Regions from separate parts of the Vibrio sp. R11-SG3-ISO3-SZ genome, predicted to be linked through region 3. Evidence: predicted binding sites of a transcription regulator. Region 3 holds the regulator's gene; each other region holds the start of a gene.
What was found. Region 3 encodes PurR, which represses purine synthesis genes. Its sites were predicted from a motif close to TNANGNAAACGTTTNCNTNA; they were not measured.
Positions count from the first base shown of each region.

Region 1: folD (bifunctional methylenetetrahydrofolate dehydrogenase/methenyltetrahydrofolate cyclohydrolase FolD) is a predicted target of PurR. The motif match lies at 2,895-2,914, and genes of this name have one in related genera.
Region 2: AC6R1O_RS18805 (NCS2 family permease) is a predicted target of PurR. The motif match lies at 2,220-2,239, and genes of this name have one in related genera.

Region 1 is NZ_JCBDGX010000054.1:21,776-26,358, reverse strand. Features, by position in the region: gene AC6R1O_RS07390 (lytic murein transglycosylase) at 1-705, shown strand, start outside; gene AC6R1O_RS07385 (GGDEF domain-containing protein) at 839-1,951, shown strand; gene folD (bifunctional methylenetetrahydrofolate dehydrogenase/methenyltetrahydrofolate cyclohydrolase FolD) at 1,970-2,827, opposite strand; tRNA gene AC6R1O_RS07375 (tRNA-Arg) at 3,029-3,105, shown strand; gene AC6R1O_RS07370 (hypothetical protein) at 3,345-4,046, shown strand; gene AC6R1O_RS07365 (competence protein CoiA family protein) at 4,083-4,583, shown strand, end outside.
Region 2 is NZ_JCBDGX010000181.1:19,137-23,719, reverse strand. Features, by position in the region: gene AC6R1O_RS18810 (YicC/YloC family endoribonuclease) at 1-466, shown strand, start outside; gene AC6R1O_RS18805 (NCS2 family permease) at 786-2,198, opposite strand; gene gmk (guanylate kinase) at 2,635-3,255, shown strand; gene rpoZ (DNA-directed RNA polymerase subunit omega) at 3,332-3,604, shown strand; gene spoT (bifunctional GTP diphosphokinase/guanosine-3',5'-bis pyrophosphate 3'-pyrophosphohydrolase) at 3,637-4,583, shown strand, end outside.
Region 3 is NZ_JCBDGX010000150.1:28,100-32,682, reverse strand. Features, by position in the region: gene torR (two-component system response regulator TorR) at 1-60, opposite strand, end outside; gene torD (molecular chaperone TorD) at 299-1,006, shown strand; gene purR (HTH-type transcriptional repressor PurR) at 1,245-2,249, shown strand; cyclic di-GMP riboswitch class I at 2,425-2,533, shown strand; gene AC6R1O_RS17040 (TfoX/Sxy family DNA transformation protein) at 2,738-3,331, shown strand; gene AC6R1O_RS17035 (TVP38/TMEM64 family protein) at 3,537-4,229, shown strand; gene AC6R1O_RS17030 (putative signal transducing protein) at 4,226-4,537, shown strand; gene AC6R1O_RS17025 (alpha/beta fold hydrolase) at 4,560-4,583, opposite strand, start outside.

The DNA.
Region 1 (4,583 bases), on a different contig from region 3:
GCTCTTTACCAAAAGCACCACACTGAGTTGACTCGCATTGGCGAGCAATATGGTGTGCAGCCGCGCTTTATTGTTGCGCTGTGGGGCGTTGAGAGTAACTTCGGAAAATTTACCGGCAATTACCCCGTCATTGATGCACTCGCGACCTTGGCGTACGACGGCCGCCGTGAGGCCTTCTTTCGCAGTGAAACCATGGCCGCGTTACAGATCTTAGAGCAGGGCCATATTGCTTTTGATGACTTTAAAGGCTCATGGGCAGGGGCGATGGGCCAGTGCCAGTTTATGCCGAGCTCGTTTTTAGCCTTTGCTGCGGATGGTAACGGTGATGGTAAAAAAGACATCTGGACGACAGAAGCGGATGTGTTTGCTTCGGCGGCCAATTATTTAAGTCAATCCGGTTGGGACGATACCTACACCTGGGGACGTCAAGTGACGCTTCCCGCTGGGTTTGATACGTCAATTCAAGGGCGAGCGCCGGACAAAGCCAAATATTTGCAACAGTGGGCGTCAATGGGGATTACCCGTTTTGATGGCCGACCGCTACCTAAGCTCGACCAAGATATCCAAGCCTGGTTGATCGCACCCGATGATGGGAATGGGCGTGTTTATTTGGTCTACAATAACTATAACGTACTAATGAAATGGAACCGGTCTTACTACTTTGCGCTGGCTGTTTCACACCTTGCGGATGCAATTGTGATGTGATGCGGTAAACAAAAACGACGAATCCTCCTACATTCAGTTGCGCTTAGCTTGACGGTGTCTATATTTGATTGACAATAAATAATGTAGCATTATCTAAATAAGTGATTGGTTTTGTAGCAATGACTGGAGCGCGATGAACGTACACCACTTTGTAGCGGATAAATTATCCGAAGTCGTCTTAATGAAACAGCAGCGCCAGATGATGATGATTCGGGTGCTCGCTGTCTTAGGTGTCTCCTTCCTTGCGGCCTTCTCTGTCTATAGTTTTTATCGCGGCGATATTGAGCTGGGCACAACGCTGGCCTTTTACTCCTTGGTTGGCATCGTCACCATCAAAATGATTAACCTGCAACATCGCTTTGGTCTTGCTGGGCTATCTTTTATGATCTACTCCTTGAGTTTGTATCTTATTTTTACTGGAGGGTATGAAGGTACTGGCATTATGTGGGTCTACCCACTGTCTGCCATCGGCATATTCATCAATAGTTTTCGTGTTGGAGTGGGGCTCTCGGTACTGAATATTGTCCTGACTTCCTTGATCTTCGCCTTTGGCTTGACGCAGTTTCCGTACCCATACCATGTAGGGTTTCGCTTGGTATTAACCTTGGTCGCGATGTCAGGTATGTGTCACATCGTGATCTATTTTCAAAGTCAAATGGACGACTATATTTTGAAAATGGATCAAGAGGGCATTCAAGAACTGGCTTACATTGACTCGCTCACTCAGTTGGCCAACCGAGCAAGCTTTATGTCGGTGTTGTCTCACGCGACGCGCCTTGATGAAAACAAGCACACCGCGATCATTTACTTCGACTTAGATAACTTTAAAGCGGTCAACGACTGTTATGGTCACGATGTCGGCGACAACGTGTTGTACGATTTTGCCAAGCAAACCAAAGGCATTGCGCAGCAAGCGTTGGGCGAGCGACTGCAAAAATACGACATTGCCCGCTTGGGCGGTGACGAGTTTGCCATTTTTGTGCGCGATTATGAGTCGGAGCAAGAGGTGGTTGATTTGGCAGAGCAAGTCGTCGCACTCTTTTATGGTCACCATTTGCAATCACTGAACAATATTCACGTCGAGATTGGCGCCAGTGCGGGTATCTCATTTAACAATGAGACGATGACCTTAAGTCAGTGTTTGAAAGTGGCAGACAGAGCGATGTATCTCGCCAAAGAAGCCGGGTCGGGTAATGTTAATGTGGCTAAAACAGCCTCAGAGCCGCGAGAAGAAGCGCTGCTCTGAGGAAGGATAGGGCGCTAGTTATTTGGTATGAAATTGCTCACACGCTAGCATAGTATTCTCAATCAAGCTCGCCACCGTCATTGGCCCAACACCACCCGGGACTGGCGTAATAAAGCTGGCGCGCTCTTTGGCTTTATCGTATTCCACATCACCCACCAACTTGCCTGACTCCAAGCGGTTGATACCGACATCGACCACGACCGCTCCCTCTTTGATCCAGTGACCTGGAATAAAGTTAGGTTTACCTACCGCAACGACCACCAGATCCGCTTGACGTACATGACCTTCTAGATCTTGAGTAAAACGGTGGCAAGTTGTTGTGGTACAGCCCGCAAGCAGAAGCTCCAATGTCATTGGTCGACCGACAATGTTGGACGCGCCAACCACCACTGCGTGTTTGCCACGAAGATCGATGTTATAGCGATCAAGCAGGGTGATGATGCCTTTCGGCGTACAAGAGCGCAGTTTTGGAATGCGCTGCGCTAGGCGGCCCACGTTGTAAGGATGGAAGCCATCGACGTCTTTCTCTGGATGAATGTGTTCAAGTACGGCGGTAGAGTCGATTCCCGCTGGTAGTGGAAGTTGAACCAAGATGCCATCAATCTCATCGTCTGCGTTCAGTGTGTCAATCAGTGCAAGCAGCTCAGTTTGACTTGCGGTGGCAGGGAGGTCGAACGATTTAGACACAAAGCCCACCTCTTCACACGCGCGGCGTTTGCTGCCGACATACACTTGAGACGCCGGATCTTCACCAACGAGAACCACAGCCAAGCCAGGGGCACGTAACCCAGCGTCTAGGCGCGCTTTCACACGAGCCGCCACTTCGGAACGGACGGTTTGAGAAATCAGTGTTCCATCGATATTTTGAGCAGTCATGACTTTCCTTTAATCACAATGGCGAATAAGTTGTGGCGCATTGTCGCAAATAATTGAATGAACATCCATAAGCAAACGTTTGCTTCGGGTTATTTTTAAACACCTCAACCGCCAATGTCCCTTTTTTAGTCACTTAGATCATAATGATACGAAAAGGTCTTGTGTTAAGACCTCGAACTCGTATAATCCTGTCCCTGTAGCGCGCCCTTAGCTCAGCTGGATAGAGCACGTCCCTTCTAAGGATGTGGTCGTAGGTTCGAATCCTACAGGGCGTGCCATATATCCGAAAAAAGCCCGATAATTCAATGAGTTATCGGGCTTTTCGTTTTTCTGTGGTGCCTCTGTGGTGCCGCTGAAATCTATTTTTATCAACTTTTGTTAAACCCCACCTATTTTCGACTCTTCGCTTTTTTCGAAACATCACTCTCTTTTTGTCTATCCGATCGCTTGCTTCATCTATACAAAATGATACCGTCTACAACTGAGCTATTAAGTAACAAGTTGCACGGGGTTTGCAGTGGCAGGGTTGAGCCAAAAACAGACAGACGAGTTGATGAGTATCGGGCTTGATGTTCATCAAGTGAAAGAGTGTGAAAACATACTAATCCAAATTCCAAGTGACACCGATCTTTCGTCAATTAAGCGCCTATGTAAAGCATTGCAACAAGCACAGTCAGGCTTTGACGATATCAGAAATACCGATCCCAATTTCTATGACGAAATAGAGCGGCAACTTCAAAGCAAAGTAGCTTGGTCACGCTCCCTATTAAGCACCATAGCTGAGACATTAGAGGGAGTTCACGCTCAGCAACAAGGTGTCTACGTATCAGAGGTGGATTTTGATTCCAATGAACAAGTAACGCGGGTTACGACTCCCAAAAGCAGGGACTTTCGTCGCTATCAAGCCCTGACAGATCTGTGGCGTTCATGGGGCAAAGTAGTGAAAACCACGAAAGAGTCTGAATTTTTCTCCTTTCTTACGATTTGCCTCAAAGGTGGCTTTTCTTTTGACGGTGTCGCTAGTGTTAGAACTCACTACCTCAGGTATTTTTGGGGTAAAACGAAGGAGATCTCGACAGGTGACACAGAACACGAATCAGATCTCTTGGAGGTTGAAATTACTCTGAAAAACGGACAGAAACAGGTCGCGCGTATGAGAGTCCCTAAAATGGATGCGTTGGACAAGGATATTCGCCAACTGAAGAAAAGTCGAAGCTAGCCACCGACAATTCATAAACGTGAAGGGAAGAGAGGGATGCTGATACCGTTTGGCTTGAAGGATGATAAATACCTAGACATTAGTGAGGTGCAACGGGGTAGAGCATGTGGTTGTGTTTGTCCAAGTTGCAAACAAAACCTTGTGGCTAAAAAAGGGCCCAATCCGGATAAAATGATCCACCACTTTGCCCACGACAAAAAGTCGAAAGATGAAACGGGTGAGCCGATAGAGTGTCAATATTCATTCTGTGTGGTCGCAAGGCTTGTGATTAAGCAATGCTTAAAGGAGCTGGACCAGTTTGAGATACAGTTGCCTGATTGGAAGCTTGAATTAGAAAAGAGAGATGATTACGGAAGGGAGGTCACCGTCTCTGGATATGTGACTCAAGCACATCATTTAACGATTGATGATTTTGAAGTCGAGCCTTCGGGGCACTATTCAGAGCTCGATATCCTTTGTCGCATAAATGGGTATTTGGTCGGTATCCACTTTAGTTATCACGGCAGGCCAATGATTGGGGGAAACGAAAATTTTAGT
Region 2 (4,583 bases), on a different contig from region 3:
CTTTGATAGTGCACTGAGTGATTTCATTGACGCTCGCGGCCGCGAAGGCGACAACATGAAAGCGCTCATCACCCAGCGCCTAGACGCCATCTCACAAGAAGTGACTCGCGTGCGCGCTCGCATGCCCGAGATCCTTGAGTGGCAACGTGAGCGCCTGTTCGCCAAATTTGAAGACGCCAAAGTCGAGCTCGACCCTTCCCGCGTTGAGCAAGAGCTTATCCTCCTCGCGCAAAAATCCGATGTGGCAGAAGAGCTCGATCGCCTCGACTCTCACGTCAAAGAGACCAACAACATCCTCAAAAAAGGCGGCGCCTGCGGCCGACGCCTCGACTTTATGATGCAAGAGTTCAACCGCGAGTCAAACACGCTCGCCTCGAAGTCGATCAGCACCGACATCACCGCATCCGGGGTCGAGTTGAAAGTGTTGATTGAGCAGATGAGAGAGCAAATTCAGAACATCGAATAGTCTCTTTTAGATGACTAACTGTGCAAAGCTCCTGTTTACTTTATAAGTCGATAGGGGCTTTTCATTTTTCCACCAACATCCTCTGACTTCACCCAACAGCCCCACCACTGCTCTGACCTTTAAATAAAATTAGACTATCCCCTCCAGCCTAACCTTTTGATTTATTTTGGAACGCACTCTCTTAGCACTCGTTAATGACAATAAACTAAACTATTAAGTCACTTGCCCTAAGGTAATGGGATGTCAAAAGGGCGGCCTTGATGCCGCCCTTGTTGTGTCTGCAATAGCAATAATGGCGATGGCAGCCATATGTCCGCGATTATAAAAGCACCAAATACGCCATAAACAGCCCAGACAGCACATAAATGACTGGGTGAACCTGCTTGGCTTTGCCTGCTACCACCATGCTAAAGGCGTAGCTGATAAAGCCCATCGCCATGCCGTTGGCCGGTGAGAAGCTCAGTACGGTGAACATGATGGTGAAAAACGCCGCGATGCGAGACTCTTTTTGCTCCCAGCGGATTTGGCCAAGGCGACCAATCATGTAGATGCCGACCACCACCATCGCCGGGGCGACCATGGCCGCAGAGAAGATGGAAAAAAGCGGGTAGAGGAACAGCGACACCAAGAAGAGCCCCGCAACCACCACCGCAGCCAGGCCGGTTTTCGCGCCTTGCGCAGAGGCAATGCCCGATTCTGAGAATGCGGTGACTGAAGTCGTACCCAGCACAGAGCCAATCACGGTGCCGCCTGCGTCCGCAACCAGCGCCGAGCGCGCGTTCGGCACTTTGCCATCTTTGTCGATGATGCCCGCATCTCGGCCGACGCCAACAATGGTGCTGAGGCCATCAAAGAAATCGACAATCAAGAAAATCACCACAATAAACAGCAGATCAAACAGCTTGTCGGCCGTCAGCCCTGAGAAATTGAAGATGGCGCCAACGCTGCCCGACAGGCTTGGCGGCGCAGCCACTAGGCTCTCTGGGATGGGGGCGTTTTGCGTCCCTAGCATCCAGTCGGCCACAACGGTCAGCACAATCGCCGATACAAACGAGATAAAGGTCGCCAGTTTGATGTCACGAATCATGCAGCCGAGCGCGATAAAGATACTGATGTAGGCAATGATGACTTGCGGGTCATTGATTTTGCCCATGCTGACCAAAATGATCGGGTTCGAGACGATGATGCCGGCGTTTTTCAGGCCCAAAAAGGCGATAAACAGACCAAGCGATACGGTGATCGCCAATTTGAGATCTTCTGGAATAGACTCAATCATCGCCTTGCGAATATGGGTCATCGACAAAATCAGATAGAGCACACCAGAGAAGAAGATCCCCAGCAGCGCTTCGTGCCACACCAGCGCCACTGAGCCGCTCAGCAGCATGCCTTTAAAGAAGCCGTTCATGCTCATGCCTGGCGCGAGCATGACTGGGTAGTTACCAAACACACCCATGATCAGCGTGGCCGCTGCCGCCGCCAGTGCTGTGGCGGTAAAAATCGCGCCGCGATCCATGCCTGGGATGTCACCCAAAATCGCGGGGTTAACCGCCAAGATGTAACTCATCGCCAAAAAAGTAATAAATCCAGCGTACAGCTCCGTGCCTAGGGTCGATTTGCGCGCAGAGATATGAAAAGTGGATTCAAGCCACCCAGCGTTGGCTGAGCGTGGAAGTGCAGTGTCAGAACTCACAATACAACCTATCGGTAGATAAATAAGAGGGCCATAGCCCATCGCCAGCAGCAATGCCCGCAACAAGCCAAACGTTTGCGCGAATTGTAATGAGATGGGAACGGATTTCAACTGGTTTGGAAAAAGTGGGTGGTGGGTGGTGGGTGGTGGGTGGTGGGTGGTGGGTGGTGGGTGGTGGGTGGTGGGTGGTGGGTGGTGGGTGGTGGGTGGTGAAATTTTGATGGATGAAAGGACCATGTCAAGAACATTCCCCCAACCTAATACCCATTACCCCTAACCCATTACCTATCCCCCCTTACCCATCACCCCTTACCCACCTCCCCCCTAGTCACTCCCCCCGATCCATGCTACTCTTCGCCTCCCTTTTTCTGGCCGAATTTTCGCCACCGATGTTGAGAGAAATCGCGCTCTTGACTGACGTTATGCCCGCGGTCAGTGCTATCTTTAATACATCGAATCTTATGGTGGACGTAACCTTATGGCCAAAGGCACCCTATACATTGTTTCTGCGCCCAGCGGCGCGGGTAAATCGAGCTTGATTTCAGCCATGCTGGAAACCAACCCTACCTACGCAATGAAAGTGTCCGTGTCGCACACGACACGTGGCATGCGCCCGGGTGAGCAAGATGGCGTGCACTACCACTTTGTGCAAAAAGAGCAGTTTGAAGCGCTGATCGAACAAGGTGCGTTTTTGGAATACGCGGAAGTGTTTGGCAACTACTACGGCACCTCTCGCCCGTGGATTGAGCAAAACCTCGATAAAGGCATCGACGTCTTCCTCGACATTGACTGGCAAGGCGCGCGTCAAATTCGTGAGCAAATGCCACAAGCTAAGAGCTTGTTCATCCTGCCGCCGTCAAACGGTGAGTTGGAACGTCGCCTGAACGCACGCGGCCAAGACAGTGAAGCGGTGATCGCAAAACGCATGGCGGAAGCGAAATCGGAAATTTCTCACTACAACGAATACGACTACGTGATCATCAATGATGATTTCGATAACGCGCTGATGGACTTTAAAGCCATCATTCGCGCCGAACGCCTCAAGCAAGATAAGCAAGCCCTCAAGTACAAAGGCATGCTGGATGCGTTGTTGAAATAAGAATCTAGACTATTCTCTACGAGATCTTGTATAATTTCTCGTCATACAAAATTTTAGTTAACTATTTGGAGTCCTTATGGCACGCGTAACTGTTCAAGACGCTGTTGAAAAAGTTGGCAACCGTTTCGACCTAGTTCTCATTGCGGCTCGCCGCGCTCGTCAAATGCAAACTGGCGGCAAAGATTCACTGGTGCCAGAAGAGAACGATAAGCCAACGGTTATCGCTCTGCGCGAAATCGAAGAAAGCCTTATCACAAAAGAGATCCTAGATGCGCGTGAGCGTCAAGAGCAGCAAGAGCAAGAAGCCGCTGAACTTGCCGCTGTTAGCAGCATTGCTCACGGTCGATAATCCTCTTCATCACACTCTGCCGGGCCTAAAATTTGTATCTATTCGATAGCCTCAAAGACGTTGCCCAAGAATACCTAACAGAGCCTCAAATTGAGGCTCTGCGTCAATCTTATGTGGTAGCGAAAGATGCCCATGAAGGGCAAACCCGCTCAAGCGGGGAACCATACATCATCCACCCTGTTGCTGTTGCTCGTATCTTGGCGGAAATGCGCCTGGATATTGAAACCCTCCAAGCCGCCCTTTTGCACGATGTCATCGAAGATTGTGATGTCACCAAAGAGCAGCTAGAAGAGAAGTTTGGCAACACCGTCGCAGAACTGGTCGATGGCGTCTCTAAGCTGGATAAGCTCAAGTTTCGTGATCGCAAGGAAGCTCAGGCTGAGAACTTTCGTAAGATGGTCCTTGCGATGGTGCAAGACATCCGCGTCATTTTGATCAAACTGGCAGACCGCACGCACAACATGCGCACGCTCGGCGCACTGCGCCCAGACAAAAAGCGTCGCATCGCACGCGAAACCCTCGAAATCTACTCACCCTTAGCGCATCGCTTGGGTATCCATAATATTAAAACCGAACTGGAAGAGCTCGGTTTTGAAGCGCTCTACCCCAACCGCTATCGCGTGTTAAAAGAGGTCGTCAAGGCCGCTCGCGGTAACCGTAAAGAGATGATTCAACGCATCCACACCGAAATTGAAGGCCGACTGGAAGAAGTGGGCCTGTCTGCGCGTGTGGTGGGGCGTGAGAAAAACCTCTTCTCCATCTACAACAAGATGAAGACCAAAGAGCAGCGCTTTCACACCATTATGGACATCTACGCGTTTCGTGTGGTGGTGGACACCGCTGACACTTGCTATCGCGTACTGGGCCAAGTGCACTCGCTCTACAAGCCTCGCCCGGGGCGTATGAAAGATTACATTGCGGTGCCGAAAGCGAACGGCTATCAGTCTTTGCATACCTCGATGGTCGGCCCACACGGCGT
Region 3 (4,583 bases):
GCCCGCCAATTTACGGCGAGTCACTTCATCATCTTCAACAACCAAAATGTGGTAGCTCATCGGCTCTACTCACTTATTCAAACACTGATTCAATGGCTTTATTCTATTCATAATTAGTCACAACTCCATCTTTGTCCTCTTTGGGAGGTGAAAAGTTGGCGATTCATTGATGCAAAGCAAGCTTTGCTGCCCTGTTCACAAATTGCCATATTTGACCATTTCTTCTCATAATCAGGTTGACCGCTGTTCATTTTTATCCGTTAGACTTAACGGCATCTGATTCAGTTGAGAGCCCATCATGCCAGAGACACCTAACGCCCAGATTTCCGACCCTTTATCTCCCGCCGAAAAAGAGCAGCGCGCCTTTGATGAGCAACGCGCCGAGCTCTACTGGTGGTTTTCGAGCGTGTTTGCCAAAGAGCTCTCAGAGCAAGAGCTGGCCCAATATCATTCGGTGGACACACGTACCTTTCTGACGGGACTTGCACAAACCCCTGAGCTTAACGTAGCCGCAGACAGGCTCATCGATGCATTGAACCGATTGCAAGACAGGCCAGATGCTCAGTTGGAACTATCAGCCGACTATTGCGACCTGTTTTTAAAATCCGACCGAGACAGCGCGTTGCCTTACGCCTCTGTCTACTTAGATGAATCCGGACTGCTCAATGGGGAGCCCGCCAAACAGATGGACACTCTGCTCCAACAACATGGCGTGGCCGTGCATTCAGGGCTCAATGAACCTTCTGATCATCTCGCGATAGAGTTGGATTTTTTAGGTAACCTGATTGTGCGCGGCGCTCATGCAGCAGAGCAGACGGCAGGCGACACGCATCTCGCCTACCAAGAGCAAGCCGATTTTATTGAGCAGCATCTACTCCCTTGGATTGAGAGGTTTGCCGAGCGCTGCCAGCGCCTCGACACATTCGGCTTCTATGCGGCGCTGTCGTCGCTATTGTGCGCGTTCATTCAATTGGATAAAGCCTACCTGCAAGGCGATAGCGATTAAGCCCATACAAAAGGTGTGGCGAGATCCCAAAGGCGGTTTTTTTATTTGCCCAAATCGACGTTGCGGACTACAATTCGGTCCGCAAACGATAAAACTAATAAATACAAACCGCTTTTTGAGGGCGGTTTTTGTGTTTCTGATACTTTCTGTCTACATACTCTAAACTTTGTATAGACTTTACTTTTATAGACTTAACTTTTCATAGAATAGTAGGCAGTCATCGACAGGACAAAACCATATGGCCACGATTAAAGACGTCGCTCGCTTAGCGGGTGTCTCGACCACCACTGTATCCCATGTGATCAACAAAACACGCTTTGTCGCTGAAGCCACGCAAGAAAAAGTGATGGAAGCGGTTCAAGAGTTGAACTATGCCCCAAGTGCCGTTGCACGCAGCCTGAAATGTAACTCGACACGCACAATAGGCATGCTGGTTACTCAATCGACCAACCTTTTCTTCTCGGAAGTGATCGACGGGGTTGAGAGCTACTGCTACCGTCAAGGCTACACCTTGATCTTGTGTAACACTGGCGGCATCTACGAGAAACAACGTGACTACATTCGCATGCTGGCGGAAAAGCGCGTCGATGGCATCTTAGTGATGTGTTCAGATTTGACCGAAGAGTTGAGCGAAATGCTTGACCGTCATAAAGACATCCCTAAGGTGGTGATGGATTGGGGCCCGGAAAGCTCACAAGCCGATAAAATCATCGACAACTCGGAAGAAGGCGGCTACCTCGCAACAAAATACCTGATTGATCACGGCCACAAGCGCATTGCTTGCTTGAGTGGGCATTTTGAAAAAGCGGCCTGCCAAGAGCGCATCCAAGGCTTTAAGCGCGCAATGAACGAGTCGGGTTTGAGCGTCAACGAAGATTGGATCTTAGAAGGTAACTTTGAGTGCGATACCGCCGTGCTTGCCGCGGACAAAATCGTCGCCATGGACGAAAAGCCAACCGCAGTATTCTGTTTCAACGATACGATGGCGCTCGGTTTGATGAGCCGTTTACAGCAAAAAGGCATTCGTATTCCAGAAGACATGTCGGTCATTGGTTATGACAACATTGAGCTAGCCGAGTACTTTTCACCACCGCTAACGACGGTTCACCAGCCGAAGCGCCGTGTGGGTAAAAACGCATTTGAGATTTTGCTCGAACGTATTAAAGACAAAGAGCATGAAAAACGTATTTTTGAAATGCACCCAGAAATCGTCGAGCGCGATACCGTGGCGACGGTGAAATAGACCAACGAACAAGTTCAGCACATCACATCGACTAGCCCAGCGAGAATACTTCTCATCCGCTGGGCTTTATTCTCTCGGTAACACCCCTCTATTTTATGAACTAAGATCACATTTAACCCATCAAAACGTGATGTTTAGCCCATAAATTATTTATGCTTATTATGTTCGACGAATGCCACGAACAGGGCAAACCATTTCGAAAGGATGGGACGCAAAGCTTCCGGCCTGTTGCAGCCACTCAACGATATCAACGTTGATGACTGCTTGGTAGCGGGGTTGCCGATGGCAAATGTGCACTTCGTAATTCTTTATCAAAAGCAAAGAATACAATGACTTAAACGTTGCGCGCGCATTATGCGCTCACACCGTGAGTAGGATTATTCTTTTATGAGCCAGAATGACACCCTACTGACACAAAACCTGCATATTTTTGCTAATCTCTCGGACCTGAATTTGGTGGCGTATTGTAATACACCGAGAATAACAGCATGGATAAACCAATTTTAAAAGACTCAATGCGATTGTTTGAACCATTGGGCAAGATCAAGTCTCGCTCAATGTTTGGTGGATTCGGAATCTTCGCTGATGACATCATGTTTGCCCTCGTGGTAAATGACAAACTTCACATACGCGCCGACGACTCGTTGGCCCAACTGTTTAATGCTCAGGGACTCGAGCCATACGTGTATAAAAAACGTGGTTTCCCTGTGGTCACCAAATACTATGCCCTTGGCCATGACTGGGATCAGGATGTCGCTCAGACTATTGCGATGGCAAACACTGCACTAGAGGCGGCCAACAAAGACAAGCAGCGTCAAACCAACGCCAAACCAACGCGCCTGAAAGATCTGCCGAACTTGCGTCTAGCGACCGAGCGAATGCTCAAGAAAGCGGGTATCGACAGTGTCTCCCGTTTGGAGCAGACGGGCGCAGTGGAAGCGTATAAAGCGATTCGTTCCACACACTCTGCCGACGTCAGCATCGACCTGCTGTGGGCACTTGAGGGGGCAATTAAAGGCACGCACTGGTCTGTGGTCCCTCAAGCAAGACGCGACGAGCTCCTGAATCAGCTGCAAAGCTAGTCAGCGATAGCGTTCAGTAATTCCAATCCCCGTCTCAAGCCAGCCCACACCGCTGGCTTGAGACGTTTTTAGCCGATGCTTTTCTAGCGTTTCCATTCCTTCGTCATAGAATCCAACGTATTTTTCCCTTTAGGGCGAAATTTTTTACTGGCTTTTTGGTTCATATCTAACAATGATCAATGATGATGTTTTCAAAGGGATCCATATGAACAAGAAACTGCTTTTAGGTATTGGTTTGCTCGCTCTGATTGTGTTTTTAGGCGCAAACTTTGGTCAATACCTGACACTTGATAACGCCAAAGCCCAGCAGCAAGCGCTGGCTGAAATCATTGACGCCCACTTTGCCCTCGCCGCGCTGAGTTACTTCTTCGCCTATGTCGCTATCACCGCCTTCTCGATCCCTGGAGCGGCCGTTGTCACCTTGCTTGGCGCTGCGCTGTTTGGCTTTTGGACCAGTTTATTGCTCGTTTCTTTTGCCAGTACTATAGGTGCCACATTGGCGTTTTTAAGCAGCCGCTTTCTACTCAAAGAGTGGGTACAAAGCAAGTTTGGCGATAAGCTCGCGACAATTAATCAAGGGGTCGAAAAAGATGGTGCGTTTTATCTCTTCTCACTGCGCCTTATCCCGGTATTCCCATTCTTTTTGATCAACCTCTTGATGGGTCTTACGCCCATCACCATCGCGCGCTTCTATCTGGTCAGTCAACTGGGTATGTTGCCGGGCACGGCCGTCTACCTCAACGCCGGGACCCAGCTAGCGCAAATCGACAGTTTGTCAGGCATCGTCTCTCCAACAGTACTCGCCTCTTTTGCGTTGCTCGGGGTATTCCCAATCATTGCCAAATGGGTAATGGCCAAGCTCAAAGCGACACCGCAATCCAATGGGCAAGCGTCTTGAAAATTTTTATTGCTACAACCCCACCACAAGCACACATCGTGTGTGAAATGTTACGCAGCGAAGGAATAGCCTGTGAGGTGAGAGGTGAAGGTTTGTTCGGCTTGCAAGGAGAGATTCCGTTTGGCGAAGAGGCCAGCCCGTACGTTTGGTTAACTCGTCCAGAACAGAAGCAGACGGCACTCGCGCTAATTGATGACTTCCAACAAGACGCTCCCGACAACATGGTTTGGGTTTGCCCGACTTGCCAAGAAGAAAATGACGGCCATTTTCAGTTATGTTGGCAGTGCGAGCACACCAAACCAGTATGAGTGTGTGGGGAGCTAGCCGAAATTAAGCAGTGAGGTGTTGCTGAAT